Roseiconus lacunae: one gene and its partners. The protein of the gene in region 2 binds, or shares a complex with, the protein of the main gene of each other region. Links are inferred from orthologs where the notes say so. Each region holds a gene or a part of one and is shown on either strand. Other genes may lie near its edges.

Region 1 (4,735 bases), on a different replicon or contig from region 2:
GGCCGAAGCCTTCAATGTCACCTACGCCCCTTGGGACACGTTTTTAGATCAAGTCGTTCAGGCTGATCTGATCGTCGGCACGACGGCCGCTCCCGAACCAATTTTGACACGTCAACAATTTGAATCTTTGCGTTCTCGCCGGAAGGACCGAGTCTTACTAGCGCTTGACTTAGCGGTCCCTCGAGACTTCGATGCCGGTCTGGATGATTTTCCCAATCTTTACCTCTATCAAATCGATGACTTGCAGGCCGCCTGTCAGCGAAACCGCCACGAGAGGGAAAAGGAATGGCCCAAGGCACAACGGATCATTACCGAGGAAACCAAGCGGTTACTCGCCGATCTGAACCATCGCGCCACCGGCCCAGTGATCAAACGGCTTCGCGAACAAGCTCAACAAATCAAGCGGGACGAACTCAGCCGGCTACTGCCCAAATTGGAATCACTCGGTGGTGAGCCGGCGATCAACGGTGAGATCGAAAAAAGCCTGGACCGGATCATCAACAAGCTGCTGCACCCACCGCTAGCGTCACTCAAAGAGGACGCCGCCGAAGGCCATCAAAAAGGGCTCGTCAAAGCCCTTCGCGAACTATTCCGTCTTGACTGACTGATCGTTCGCACGGAGTGACCGGTCAGTCCCAATCCTCTTCGTCCTCGTCTTCTTCCCAGTCATCGTCGTCGTCATCCCAGTCATCGTCATCTTCGTCGTCGAAGTCTTCTGAGAAATCGTCGTCCTCGTCGTCGACTTCTTCCCAGTCATCATCTTCCTCGTCGTCTTCGTCGTCGAGATCTTCTTCGTCATCGTCGTCGTCGTCGTCATCAAGATCGTCGTCGACTTCGTCCCAGTCATCTTCATCATCGTCGTCGTCGTCATCGTAGTCGGGCTCACCCTCGTACAATTCGTCTTCTTCATCCTCGATGACGGCCCATGGATGAGCGACCAAACTTGATTGTGCAACGGTTTGTTCAAGCTGGCCTGAAACGAAGGGGCCATGCATGGGCTCAATCCCCCACCAAAAGTCGGCGGAGATCGGATCGTTAGTTTTGGTTCCAGACGCGGTGCTGGCTCCAGACGAGGCAACAAGGCTCACGACTGACTCCTTCTTGATGTCGATATTACTAGAGGTCGAAATTTGAAGTCGATGATTTGGGGTCCGATTCAGCCGGGGTCTCTGTAAGAGGATCCCAGTCGATCGGTGGTAGTGCGTCGGTGGATGGAAGCCCGAAGACTTCCAGAAAGTATTTCGTTGTATCGTATAGATACGGTCGACCGAGTTCTTCGCTCCGTCCAGAAATTCGAATTAAATCGCGTTCCATTAATTGCCGCAACAACTCGCCGCACGCGACCCCGCGAATCGCTTCCACGTCGGCGCGTGAAACCGGTCCTCGATAGGCAACCACTGCCAGCGTCTCCATCATCGGCGATGATAACCGAATTGCTGAAGGCAAATGTTCAAGTCGGCCGAGCCAGGGAGCATAAGCTGCCCGGGACAACAACCGATAACCGCCGGCGACCTGTTCGATTCTGACCGCTCTGCCCAGTTCGTCGTAAAGTTGATTCAATTGGCGGACAAGTGTACGAGCCTCCGTACCGTCCGCCAAGTGAGCCATTTGTGCCAGTTTTCGGGTCGTCAGTGGTGATTTCGCCAGTAATAACACCGCTTCCAGACGCATCCGCCGATCAAGCGGATCCTCGTCTTCGGCCGGCTGGCCGCTGGAAGCGATCGCGTTCCGGTCAGCATCAACATTCGAGCCGATCTCCGTTTGGACGACACTGTAAGGACGCCGACAACGGGTGTAGGGTGGTTGCAACCGCGATAACGGATGTCCCCGGCGATCTTCGCCCAACCGTTGTAAGGCGTTTCGGTACGACTGAAAGTGCTGCATCGCGTAGACTGAAGGACGCTTCGAAACGTGTTGGAATGCCAACGGGTTGGTTCGCCGGACCGACTTTTGGTGTGATCTTAACGTTTTGACGGCGTTTGCCGGGGGTGGCAACGCCTGGTTTTTCTTGATCTTTGCTTCAATTGCCTCTTTGTTTCGATCGCCACCGTGTCCACATCGGTTTCTTCATCAACGAGTCCACCGACTACCCGTCGCTTCCGCCACTCGCGGGGCGTGATGATCAGCGTGTCTTCGATCATGACCGTGATCTTGGTCGGCGGGTTTGTCTTGTTCAAAGGAAACGTAAGCGGCTACGAATTCGCACCCAGCCATTTTCAAACTCGTGAGTTTTCCTTTTACGAGATTCCATATTTAGAGATCCAAATTTCGCCGATCCGTCGCTCGGTGGTCAACGATAAGCTAGCCCGCCAATTGCGGACTCAATCGCTCGTCACCATTCCTCGCGGCCGAAAACCCAACACTTGGCACCTCGTTTCCCTGCGAAGGGGGCCCACGTTGACCCCAGCTCTGGCATCGCTCCTGGTCGATTCGATGCGGATCGGTGGTTTGTCCGGCAACCTCTACTGGGTCTCTTGGATTTCCGATCATCCCAATCGGGCCGCCGTGCTTTGGCCCACCGTTCAACAACTCGCCGAAAGAGAGTTGTACGTGCTCATTCCCGAACTCCTCGAATTAGCTCGTAGCTTTCCCGGCGATGATGACGCCGCTTCATTTCAAACCGCCGCCGATGAATTACTGGTCGGGCAATATGTTTCTCTGATCGCCGACCTGCGATTGGCTGATCGAGCCCCCCTCGCCGAGGAACTACTCCGCGAAGCACTCCAAGACTATCCCGACGCCGAAAGACTGCGGCAGATCAACATGCAGTCAGCAAAGTCAGACGTGGCCGCGGAAGAAAAGACTTCGCCTAACAAAATACCGCCTTCTGGGTCATGATCTATCTCGATAATAACGCCACCACTGCGGTCGATCCTGCCGTGATCGAGACGGTGGTCGAGGAAATGCGCCGCGGACCGAGCAATGCTTCCAGTCTGCACCGACTCGGGCGTGCTGCCGCCGAACGAATCGATCAAGCCATGGTCGCGATCGGCCATGCACTCGGCGCCGAGGTGAATGTTCCCGGTGGGCCCCGGTTGATCATGACCAGTGGCGGTACCGAATCAAACAACCTTGCCCTCGGTGGACTCGGCCAACCCGATTCCCCCTTGATCGTCAGCGCCATCGAACACGCCAGTGTTTTGCAGTTCGCCGAGCAGCAACAAAAGTTGGGGCGGCAAGTCGCGGTGATCAACGTCCGTGACAATGGAGTCGTCGACCTCGATCACTTTGACGAATTACTCGATCGCTACGATTCGCCGATCGTATCGGTGATGTCAGCCAACAATGAAACCGGGGTGATTCAACCGATCGAAGCGATCGCCCGGCGGTGCCGACACCAGACTGCATCATTGCACGTCGATGCGACTCAGTCGATCGGCAAAGTCAAAGTGTCCATCGCCGAACTCGGCGCCGACGCGGTGACGGTGACGTCGCATAAATTTCATGGCCCCGCTGGTGTTGGGGCGCTCTTGCTCGCACCAGGAATCAAGCTTCGGCCGGGACTTTTCGGCGGCGAACAACAATTGCTATCCCGCCCCGGCACCGAACCGGTGGCGCTGATCCTGGGGATGGCCAAGGCGATTCAAATTGCCGTGGAAAACCTGTCAGTGAATCGTCAGCTTATGGTCAGCCTTCGCGATCGACTGGAATCGAATCTGACGGCCGGGGTCGCCGGGGTCCTAGTCCACGGCTGTAGCGTAAATCGTTTACCTAACACGACTTGCATTTCAGCAAAGGGGATCGACCGGCAATCGATTTTGATGGCGCTCGACATGGCCGGAGTCGCTTGCAGCAGCGGATCGGCCTGTAGCAGCGGAAGCAGCCCACCGAGCCACGTTTTGACTGCGATGGGATGCCCCGAATGGGCGATATCGAGCGCCGTTCGGTTTGGTGTCAGCCGGTTCTCCACGGAACAAGAAATCGACGATGCTTCCGAACGTATCTGCCGTATTTACAACAAGTTAAGATCGTAAGAGATTGTTGAAAACTACGTGGAAAAGTCACTTGCAAATCCATCGATAGGGCTAGAATAGGGCGTCCTTTGGGGTGTCGGTGATTGTCAGCCGGCACCGCTCACACCAACGAAGATCCGCGTTCGGTTGTCGGAGATCTGCCCGACCGCCTTCCGCTCGCTGATCCTGTGTGCCCCATTTCCGTGTGACTTCGTGAATTCACCCGTCAGACTTCCGATCGATACCTTTCCCATCGAACGGCCGTTGCTCCGTCAACGTCCGCGGGATAGCAAATTGTCGGTCGATGCCGCTGGCGCTACGCTTCCGGTCTTTGTCGCCGGGGAAGAAAACAGGCTCGCCGCGTTTGTTTGTCAGTCGGAAGTTTCCGTTTGGTCAGCCGGGCCGATGCTATTGATCGGTCCCGAGGGAGCCGGCAAGACGACGCTCGCACTTCATCTCGCCGCCCGTGGTGCCGCCGAAGCGGCTCGTGCCGACGATCCCACCGCTGTTAAATTTGTCTCCGCTGTTGATTTTGCCCGAGACTATGCCGAAGCGGTTGCCGCCGATGATCTTCCGCCCCTTCGTGATGCCCTCGACCGGGCAAACGTTCTGGTCATCGATGACCTGCACCAAATAGCTGGTAAAACGGCCGCCCAAGACGAACTGACGATTCGGATTGATCAGCGGATCGAGAACGGGTTGCCGACGATTTTGACCAGCCGTCGTCTCCCAACGGAAACACGCTCGATCCGCCCACAACTGGCTTCCCGATCGGTGCTCGG
Region 2 (4,707 bases):
ACGCGCCGGTCTGGCCAGCTTTCGTCAGGGCTGCGAAGAACTGGGACTGATCAGTGACGGCCGCACAGTCGGCTAGTCTTTCGCCTTACCTTTGTTTTCCAGTCGACACTGTTGCCAGACGCGATTTCTCGCGCCCTGGCGAGCACAACGGCTGGAAAATCATACTGGGGCGGACGCAAGTCTGCCTCAGCGTCAAACTTGTTTGAACCAACGATTGAGTGCAGTGATGATCACGGACATTTTGGAAAAGGCTGTTGCCGGAGAACGCATTAGCGGTGAGGAAGCCCACCAATTGCTCGAAAGTCGTGATTTAGCGGCGATCGGCTCGGCTGCCGATCAGGTCTCGCGGCGAATGCATCCCGAACCGTACCGAACGTACAACGTCGATCGGAACATCAACTACACCAACGTCTGCACCGCCGTTTGCAATTTTTGTGCGTTCTACCGTGGTCCAAAAAGCGATGAAGGCTACGTTCTGCCTCGCGAAGAGCTGTTCAAGAAAATCGAGGAGACCGTTGCCGTCGGTGGCAATCAGATCTTGCTCCAAGGTGGTTTGCATCCCAAGTACAAGTTGGACTGGTACGAAGAGATGTTGCGGGACATCAAGTCTCGCTTTCCGATGGTCAACATTCACGGTTTTAGCCCCCCAGAGCTGCACCACTTTACGAAAGTCAACAAACTCCCGATTGAGGAGGTACTCGCCCGGCTTAAAGAGGCAGGGTTGGGAAGTATTCCCGGTGGGGGCGCCGAAATCCTGGTCGATCGCGTTCGCCACGAACTGACCCGCGGCAAAGTGATGAGCGACGATTGGCTGAACGTGATGCGCGTCTGGCACAAGCTCGGTGGCATCAGCACCGCGACGATGATGTTTGGACACGTTGAAACGCTGGCCGAACGTGTCGAACACTTGCAACGGGTGCGAGACCTTCAAGACGAGACGGCTGGATTTACGGCGTTCATTTGTTGGACCTTCCAGCCCGAAAACACTGATTTGAGTGATATCCCTGCGGCAGGGTCGTTTGAGTATCTGAAAACACAAGCCGTCTCGCGATTGTTTCTTGATAACGTCCCCAATATCCAAAGCAGCTGGGTGACACAGGGCTTGAAAATGGGACAACTCGCCATGCTCTACGGTGCTAACGACATGGGGAGTTTGATGCTGGAAGAAAACGTGGTCGCCGAGGCGGGCACGGTGCACTTTCTGTCGCTACTTCAGATCCGCGAAGCGATCGAAGAGTTGGGCTTCCAGCCTCGTCAGCGCGACGTTTTCTACAACCTCGTTGACGAGGATTTGGAGAGGCAAGCGATCGAGGCGAACGGGGGGCCGGGGCCGAAGGACGTCGTCCAACTGGCTGTCTAGGGCGGCCTCGCTCGCAATTGGAGACGGTCGCGCCCCGTTAGCGTATAATGCCTCGTGGGTGATGAACTAAAATCAGATCTCATGGTTCCCACATGGCGTTGGTTCACTGTTGAGACCAAACGCGCAGCCGATCAGCCGAGGGCGTGAGCTCGGTCCGTAAACTCTGTCGCTGAACGGAAACCGTAGCCAACACCATGCGGCTACCCAGTATTTTACAGATCGTTGAAACACGCCCGCGATCGTTCGACTCCTTGCCATCGGCCTTGCATGACCTTTCGAGTTCAATTGGCGACATACAACGGGCCGATGGACCTGTTGCTTTATTTGGCGCGACGGCAGGAAGTAAGTCTGTCCGAGTTATCGCTTGCCAAGGTGATCGATCAATACGGCGAGTACCTTGAGCTACTGCAAGAGCTCGATCTGACCGACATCGGCGATTTTTTGGACCTGGCCAGCACACTCGTCGAGCTGAAAAGTCAGATGGTGCTTCCGAAGACGGTCGAAGAGGAGGAGCCACAGACCGAGCAGCTCGACGACCCGCAGTCCGAATTGGTCGAACGTCTTCTACAGTACAAGGAGATCCGCGATGCGGCGTCGGTACTCGACGAAATGGCCCATCGTTGGCAAATGCGCTACCCCCGTCTTTCCGATGATTTGCCCAAGCGTCGCATCGATCCAGGCGATCAACCGATTGCCGATTTGGAGATTTGGGATTTGGTCAGCGCCTTCGGACGGATCATGCGCGAATCCGCCGGCCCGCCGCCGACCGAAGTGATTTACGATGATACGCCGATCCACGTTTACATGAAGCGTATTCACCAGCACCTTTCATCGAATCCGCGGGTGCCGTTGATGGACCTGGTTGACATGGGGCTACACAAGTCGGCCGTCATTGGTTGGTTCCTCGCGACGTTGGAATTGACACGCCACCACGGCGCCGCGGTAGAAGAAGACGAGGGTGGTGACATTGTGATCGTCAAGACGGATCATTATTCTTCGGACCTGTCGGTCAACGAAGTCGATAACTACGGTAGCAACGGGAAGGTCGCTACTAACTTGCCGAACCAACCACGTTGACGTTCCGCCGCTCGCTTCCTTTTTGTCGTATCGAACGGATTTCGTGTCTATTCCCAACGTCGCTTTTCTCCATTGCCACTTTCGACGCGGCGGGGTAACTCAGGTCGTCGAAAACCAGGTTGCGGCACTCGTTCGGCACGGCACGGCCAACATTTGCTTGTTATCCGGTGGCCGAAACGAAGGGCTATCGGCGTCGACCGAGACGCACGCGGATGTTCGTCGCATCGAAGGACTCGATTATGACAGTGTCATGCAAACGCAGGCCGGGGGGACTCTTGAAAGCGACTTACTGTCGCGCGGATTGGAACTCGCCAAATTGATTCATGCATCGCTCAGCGGCATCGGCTGGGTCCCCGATCGATCGGTCCTTCATTGGCATAACCATTCGTTAGGGAAAAATGTCGCCATTCCGATCGCCATCGGTGTTCTGGCAAACCGATTTGGTTACCGACAGGTACTTCAGATCCACGACTTCGCCGAAGATTTTCGTCCGGAAAACTATGGCAGGTTGATTCAAGCGGCGATGGACGCTGGCTATGCGAACCCAGCAGGCAAAACGAACGAACACGAGTTGCCCGGACCGGCGAGTGTCAACCGATTCCTGTTCCCCGTTGCGGCCTCGATCCGTTATGCCACGTTAACCTCCGGCGACGCGACCTTGCTTTCACAAATTGGTGTGGAAGCCAACTCGATCGATGTCTTACCTAACGGGGTTGCGTTGGATATTCATTCGATGATGGGGCGTGAAGAGGCAAGGAAGAAGCTTCTATCGGCCGCCGCTCTTCCCAGTGAAGCGACGTGGTGTGTTTATCCGGTACGCGGTATCCGCCGAAAAAACGTAGGCGAGTTCTTGCTGCTTTCACGTCTAATGCCGGAAGGTTTGCATTCCGGGCTAACTCTGCCACCGACGACGCCGATTGAACTCGCATCTTACGAGCGATGGAAAGCGGTCGCCGATCGCTTCGCACCACGGGCGGTATTTGATGCGGGCATCATTCCCGGTGTTTCATTTGTCGACAACTTGGCGGCCTGCTCCTTTGTCTTGTCGACCAGTGCGGCAGAAGGATTTGGCATGGCTTTCTTGGAACCGTGGTTGGCAAGACGTGGGGTGGTCGCGCGGCGGCTGTCTCACGTAACCGATGATTTTCAACGTGCGGGCGTGGATCTTGATCGTCTCTATGACGCAGTGGAGATTCCCGGATCGGCCGCATGGGTCACCGAGTGTCTTCAAGAATCGGGCGAAGCCTATCGAAACGCCTGGAAACCGATTCGTGACCGGTTTGGTGATCAGTTTGTCGGGGCATCGACGTCGGAATCAGATCGCGCAATCGCTACTCACCACATTGATTTCGCGCGATTAATACCCAAACGGCAAATCGAAGTCTTACGACGAATGGACGCAGACAAAGGCTTCGAAGACGAAATCCGGGCGGCAAACCCGGTGCTGGGGCGTTCGATCTCAACACCATTTGCCGACCAGCAGCTAGAACGCAATCACGATCAGATCGGGCACGCGTATTCGATCGAGGCGACCGCACAACGTCTCGTGCGAGTCTATCAACGGTTCGGTGATTCATCAGGATCCGAATCGTTCCTACACGCTTCACACTCCGATCAATCGCTGGCAACCCTGATCAATCGGTCACGTCCATTTTTTCCATGTCGTGTTGAATCGGAGATCGCTTAATGGGACATCCTTGGTATCAACCCGTCTTGGATCACCGTCAACCGATCGATCCGATCCCGACCGATTATTCGGCACAACTACAGCATCTCGATGGCATTCGCGCCGTGATATTTGATGTTTACGGGACGTTAGTCATCAGCGGCAGCGGCGATGTCGGCTCTGCCGACGCAACAGATCGTGGAACGTTTTTCGACGAGGCGTTCAAGGCGGCGGGGATTGATTGTTCGGCCGGGCGTCAGCCAACGATCGAAGACCTTCATCGACAAATTCAAATCAGTAACGAGAGTCGGTTGAGTGAATCGTGTACGAAGCCGGAGGTGGACATAGTCGATGTCTGGCGGTCCACACTGGTCGAATGCGGCGTCGCCGTTGATTCGGTCACATCGTTGCACCGATTGGCGGCCGAATACGAAGCTCGCGCCAACCCGACTTGGCCCATGCCGAACGCCAAATCACTGTTGGCCGAATTGCACGGTCGTGGGCTTCATCTGGGAATCGTTAGCAACGCTCAGGGATTCACATTGCCACTAATCGAAGAAATTGCGGGGGACTTTGGCGGCAATTCGGTATTTGACCTCGACTT
Region 3 (5,980 bases), on a different replicon or contig from region 2:
AACTGATCAAAGTCGGCAGGGGGGAGTTCGTTTCCAAACGAGACAATGACGCGCGATCGCAATTCGTTTGGCCAGTTAGTTGAATCGATGTTCGCGATCAGCCATTCCTTCAGCGGTAGCTCAATCGCGTCACTCGATCTTAGTATCTCGAGTGCGAGCGTTGGAGCTTCATCTGAATCGGGATAGCGCTGAAAGTGCCATTCGATGGATGAACGGCGTTGTTCGTCGACCGCCTGCTCGGTGTTGGCTTGATCAATTAAGCACCGGACTCGCAACGCAGAGGCTTTCGGTGCGTCCGTGTGGTCATCGTGTTGATCAAGAAACTGCGTCAGCTTTTCTGCGGCATCGGTGTTCCGAGACGGCTGGAGGGCGATGGACCAGCCGAGACCAAGTCGGCATAACGCGAGGTGTGAGGGGGAGAGTTTTAGCGTTTCGTCGATGCGTTCATCAGCGTGGGTTTCGAGCAGTGTTTGGTACAACCGTTCGGCGTCTTCGGCCAGTCCGGATGACATCGCACTCCAGGCGGTTCGCATCGCTAACGACTGTGCCGGCAGAAGAATTTCTGGTGTGATCGTTTCGCGTGAATCTGCGGCGGCAGAGAGGAAGTGCTCGCAAATTTCCAACAGCTTGTCGGCTGCGAGCTTTATTTGTCCACCGGCCGCGTCGTGAGTCGCGATTGCAGTCGCGAGTACGATGCGCTGTCGCAGTTCGATCGGTGGCGCATCGTCCCGGTATAGCCAGTCGTATGCCGCGGCGAAGAGTTCGTCGATGTCCTGTTGGTCGAGGTCGCCTTGTCCGCCACGAGCGAGCAGAACGTAGTCAGCGGCGAGCTGGATGATCCCTGGATGATGCTCGGTGACGAAGCCGTCAAGTTTTCGCAGTAAGTTAGCCGCGGAGGCAAATTCCTTCGCTTGCCGCAGACGCCGTATTTCAGAGATCGTTTCTTTGACGTCCAACGAGGCCGCGGGGTGGGCGGCTGGTTGTTCGTCCTCGGTGTTGTTGGTCTTGCTTGGCTCTTGCGGTGCCGCCGATAGCCGCGGCGCAAATACAAGTGTCGCGGCAATTGCGATACAGGCGAGTAGGGTCAACAGCGTCGAGAGCGCCGGTAGCGGGGTGGGGCTCGACGGGAATGGGATCGATTGATCCCAGTGATGAGACAGCGAATCTCGCATCTCCAATCCGATCCCGTCTCTTGTGGGGCTGTTTTCTGGCCAGTCACTTGGGCGCCAATAGCGGTCCTGATTCGAAGCGCAGCCGCCATCACGACCAGTCGCCGGAGAGCAGGGCGGACAAGCCCCGTGTTCCGGGGACGGCTCGGACTTCGTTTGGGGGAAGCGGTTGTTTTGAAGTTCGTGCATGACAGGCCGGTAAAATCGGAATAACCTGAATTACCGGAAAAGTCGTTTCGGTCGCAAGCCGAGACGCTGTCTTGACGGCCCAGAATCGAGCCTGGGGAATTCCCCAGGGCCCGCAGAACCCGCTGTTTGACAATAAAAGCAGCTACCCGCTGGCAGGCGTTTCATTTAGGCTAGAGGTCTGCCGAAACTGCGTGAAACTGAGTTCAAACAGCTTGCGCCTTGTGCGGTGTTTCGTTTTTAATTTGAGATCAGGCGATTTGCGTCAGCCACGTTTTCCGTGCAAGAGCGGAATCCGTGCGATCATCGGGGCCAGTGCGATTATGGGTGCCAGAGCCCGTCGGCTGATAAGCCGATCCCGAAAAGTGGGGCGAGACGCTGCACCGACGCTCTGATTGTTCAACCATCCGTGTCGGCATATTGACACTCCCCCTCGTTCGTTGTTCCGATCCCTCGCATGCTGAAAGCTCTCGAACTGGCCGGCTTTAAAAGCTTTGCGGATCGGACGCGTTTCGATTTTCCCGATGGGATTACCGTCGTCGTTGGTCCCAACGGTAGTGGAAAGTCGAACATCGTTGACGCGATGAAATGGGTGCTGGGTTCGCAAAGTCCGAAAGGTCTACGCGGGAAGGAGATGTCAGATGTCATCTTCAAAGGGTCGCAGACGCGACCGCCAGCCGGTGCCGCCGAAGCGACGATTGTGTTCGACAATTCGCAGGGCAACCTGCCCATCGACGCCCCCGAAGTTCACGTCACACGTCGGGTTTATCGAAGCGGCGAAAGCGAGTTCTTGATTAACGGTGAATCCGTTCGCTTGAAAGATGTACGCGATTTGATTCGCGGTACCGGAATCGGGATCGATGCCTACAGTTTGATCGAACAGGGCAAGGTCGATCGGATGTTGCAGGCGAACGCGAAAGACCGCCGAGCCATCTTTGAAGAAGCTGCTGGGATCAGCCGTTTCAAGGCGAAGAAGCTCGAAGCGGAACGTCGACTTGCTCGTGTTCAAACCAATCTGACGCGGCTGAGTGATATCGTCGAAGAGGTGGGAACACGATTGCGTAGTGTTCGCAGTCAAGCCGCTAAGGCGGAACGCTATCGACAAGCCACGGAGCGTTTGAAGGAATTGCGGACCGTGATCGCCTGGAATGACTGGGCGAATTTGAACGAAGAACTTGAGGCCTGTGAGACCGAACTTGCTGAGTCGAACAAGCGTCTCCGTGAACTGGAAAGTGAACGGGAAGAGATCAACGCGAAACGACAAGCCGCCGATTTAGAGCTTCAAACGATCGCCGATCAGGCGCGTGAACTAGAGCAGCAGCGGCACGAGTTGCTTGCCCAGGCGGCAACGTTGACCGGCCGGAAAGACGCGGACGATGGATCGGTCGGCGAAGTACGAATGTCGATCGCCGATGCTTTGCGTCGTAGTCGCACGCTTCAACGCCAAGCTCGAAAGGCAGACGAGGATCTTGAGCAAGCCGTCGCCGATCACGCCCGTGGTGCGACCGAACTGAAAGAGATTCGGGTCCGCAACGAAGAACTGGAAGCAAAGCGGAACCAAGTCCAAGCAGAGACGGATGAGATCCTGCAGCGACGCGAGGCGATCTCCAAGCAGCACCTCGATGCGATCCGCCGTGTGTCCGAAATGGAGGTTCGCATCCAGCGATCGGAAACGCAATTGTCCGAGTCGGATCGGCAACTACAGAGCCTGCAAAAACGATTAGATGATTCACAGCAATTGCTTGCCAAGGCAGAGTCGGAATCGAAAGCCGCGCAGGAACGCTTGGATGATCTTGAAGGGCAAATTAAAGCTTCCGATGCCGAGTTGCAGGTTCAAAAGACGAAAACAGAACAGCACCGCGATGTGCTGGACAAACGCAGCGGAGAAACGGCAACGCTGAGGACACGGCTAGAAGGTGTTCGGCAGCGTTACTTGGTATTGGAAGATTTGGTCAAACGGCACGAAGGCGTCGCCGGTGGCGTGCGCGCGGTATTGCAGCACGTCGCCGACCCGGACCATCCGTTGGCCGATAGCGTGCTTGGGATGGTTGCGACACTGGTCAACGTGGACGTTGATAAGGCTCCAATGATCGACGCCGCACTTCGTGAGCGATCGCAATTCATTGTCACCCGTGACGGCCAACTTTCCGATGCGATCGTTAGCGGTGACATCGAAATCGATAGCCGCGTCGGGATCATTCGGATGGATCATCTTCCCGAGCCCCCTCGTGAAAACCGAATTCAATTGGACGGTTTTCAGGGGGTGATCGGTCGCGCCGATCGTGTGATCGAAAGCGAAGGCGAAGGTGCGAAACTGATTGGGCATCTCCTGAGTTCAACATGGTTGGTCGAAGATCTGGAGACGGCCACCCGCGTGCGTCGACTCTGCGGACCCGATCAGCAGATCGTGACCCGTCACGGGGAAGTGCTGATGGGCGACGGCAGTATGATCGTCGGTCCCGCTGGTGCCACCGCGGCGTTGGTTAGCCGACGAAGCGAAATGAACGCCGCCGCCGAAGAGATCGAACAGTTCACTTTTGAAATTTCTGAAAACGACGAAGCGATTCGTGAGTTGGCGGCATTGGTCGATGAGTGTTCCAACACATTGGGGCGGATGGAGATCAGCCACCGAAACTTAGAGACCGAAAAGGCGGCGGCCGAAGCAGATTTGCGTCACGCGATCGAGCGGAACCAGGCTCGGCAGTCGGCACACGATCAGTTGACGAGCGATTTTCAGTCCACTGAAATGGAGCGCGATAGGGCTAAGCAGGAAGCGGCCGAGCTATCTGAGTCGATCAAGGAATCGCGTCAAGTTATCGAAAGACTTGAAAGTGATGCGGCGGAAGTAGAAGAAATGTTGTCCGAAACGCAGCAGGCGTTGCAGTCTGCATCGAGTGCGGTCATGACGGCGTCGGTCGAACTTGCCCGCGCCGAGCAGCGGCAAGAAGCCCTCGCCGCACAAATCGAATCGCAGCGCCGTGAGCAAGAAGAGCGTCAAGCTTCGGTCGAAAACGCAAGTGTGACGGCACAGTCCGGCTACGCCCGCCAAGCCGAACTCAAGCAGCGGATCGAAGAAACGGTCACTCAGCTTGCCGATCTCAAACGGCAAACCGATCAACAGCAAATCGAACTGCACTCGCTCGCCGAAAAGGCGCAGCAACTGCGTCAATCCAATCGTGCGATCGCAGAAGCCGGTGAAGCGGTGATCAAGAGCGCTGCCGAAACCAACGAACGCGTTCATGCGGTCACCAGTCGGCGTGACGCTGCCAAAATGAAACGCGGAACGTTGTCAGAGCGGATTGCCGAGGATTACCAGATCGATCTTGAAAACGACGAGCCGCCCGAGGAACTGGCGGAGATTGAAAACCGCGCCAAAATGGACGAGGAAATCAATCGACTACGCGAGCAACTGCAGCGCACCAGTAACGTCAACATGGAAGCGCTCGCGGAACTCGAAGGTCTGCAAGAACGCTACGATCACCTTAGCGGTCAATACGAGGATCTCGCGGCCGCGAAGGATTCGTTGCAGCGTATCATCGGTCGAATCAATGCGGATAGCAGACGGTTGTTCCTCGACACGCTCGAAGCGATTCGGCAGAACTTCCAGAAGCTCTACCGAAAATCGTTCGGTGGCGGACACGCAGATTTGGTGCTCGAAGAGTCCGATGATCCGCTCGAAGCCGGCGTGGAGATCGTCGCGACGCCGCCCGGCAAGCCGAGTTTCAGCAACTCATTGCTGTCCGGTGGCGAGAAGGCGCTGACGGCAGTCGCGCTGTTGATGTCGATCTTTCAGTATCGCCCAAGTCCGTTCTGTGTGTTGGACGAAGTCGATGCGCCGTTTGACGAGGCCAACATCGGCCGATTTGTCATGGTGCTCAATGAGTTCCTCGATCACAGCAAATTTGTCATCGTCACACACAGTAAGAAAACGATGACAGCCGCGACCACCTTGTATGGTGTCACGATGCAAGAATCCGGAGTCAGTAAACGGGTGTCGATCCGATTCGAAGATGTCAGTGAGGACGGCGAGATTAGCGAAGGTGAGGCCGCTTAAAGCGAAATCGTCGCATTTTAGTGACCAAGTTCGAAACCGAAACGCGACATGACACCCCAGGACTCTCTCGCGCCTGATCAGCCGATTCGCGTCTACCGTGGTTCTCACTTGCCGATCAGACGATTGGCCTAAGCCACGGTTCCTATACGGTGAACGTGGACGACGCCAATTGGGCTGAACCAATTTCCGGGCATTGACCACGGTTTTAGCGTCCGGGATGTCTTAAGACTCGTCTTGACAGCGCTGCCGAGCGTCAGGACGTGACCGGCGGTTGGCTGACTTTGGAGAGCATCGTGTCGACGCGGTCGAGTAACCGTTGTGCGTCGTCAACTTTGCCAGCCGAATCGTCGGTTGCCATGGCAACGAATCTCGCGTTACAGTGCGGACAGCAGACTTCGCGTCCCAGCAGAGACCCACGGATCTGAATTCGCCGCCCGCAGGTTGGGCACGATCGCGTGAATCGAATCAGACTGTTAGATTGCATCAGCCACTCCTATTTTAGTATCCGTCGCAAAGAAGGCTGTTAGGGCAAAAATCTATCCCTACAATTGCCCTTTATCAAGCTTAAAAT

What was found.
Region 1: FYC48_RS26180 (region 2) and scpB share a complex: the UniProt entries of both Bacillus subtilis proteins name them as parts of the cohesin-like complex. The link is inferred for Roseiconus lacunae from one-to-one orthologs.
Region 3: the proteins of FYC48_RS26180 (region 2) and smc are in contact, whole or in part, in a crystal structure (PDB 3ZGX), measured with the Bacillus subtilis proteins. The link is inferred for Roseiconus lacunae from one-to-one orthologs.

The regions. Positions count from the first base shown.
Region 1 is NZ_VSZO01000001.1:948,850-953,584, reverse strand. The notes cover bases 1-2,924. They hold scpB (SMC-Scp complex subunit ScpB), read right to left. Parts: upstream 1,885-2,924; coding sequence 1,117-1,884; downstream 1-1,116. Other genes in these bases: FYC48_RS03365 (cysteine desulfurase family protein), read left to right, coding at 2,835-2,924; FYC48_RS03370 (hypothetical protein), read left to right, coding at 2,119-2,838; FYC48_RS27580 (hypothetical protein), read right to left, coding at 630-1,088; hemA (glutamyl-tRNA reductase), read left to right, coding at 1-604. Also shown: more of FYC48_RS03365, read left to right, coding at 2,925-3,974; FYC48_RS03360 (helix-turn-helix domain-containing protein), read left to right, coding at 4,167-4,735. UniProt on the Bacillus subtilis protein: Participates in chromosomal partition during cell division. May act via the formation of a condensin-like complex containing Smc and ScpA that pull DNA away from mid-cell into both cell halves.
Region 2 is NZ_VSZO01000079.1:144,451-149,157, forward strand. The notes cover bases 637-3,532. They hold FYC48_RS26180 (segregation and condensation protein A), read left to right. Parts: upstream 637-1,627; coding sequence 1,628-2,437; downstream 2,438-3,532. Other genes in these bases: mqnC (cyclic dehypoxanthinyl futalosine synthase), read left to right, coding at 637-1,360; FYC48_RS26185 (glycosyltransferase family protein), read left to right, coding at 2,481-3,532. Outside these bases: FYC48_RS26170 (menaquinone biosynthetic enzyme MqnA/MqnD family protein), read left to right, coding at 1-76; more of mqnC, read left to right, coding at 203-636; more of FYC48_RS26185, read left to right, coding at 3,533-4,124; FYC48_RS26190 (HAD family hydrolase), read left to right, coding at 4,124-4,707. UniProt on the Bacillus subtilis protein: Participates in chromosomal partition during cell division. May act via the formation of a condensin-like complex containing Smc and ScpB that pull DNA away from mid-cell into both cell halves.
Region 3 is NZ_VSZO01000015.1:166,676-172,655, forward strand. What follows is about bases 1,441-5,609. They hold smc (chromosome segregation protein SMC), read left to right. Parts: upstream 1,441-1,812; coding sequence 1,813-5,409; downstream 5,410-5,609. Outside these bases: FYC48_RS20235 (tetratricopeptide repeat protein), read right to left, coding at 1-1,172; FYC48_RS20245 (response regulator), read right to left, coding at 5,663-5,893. UniProt on the Bacillus subtilis protein: Required for chromosome condensation and partitioning.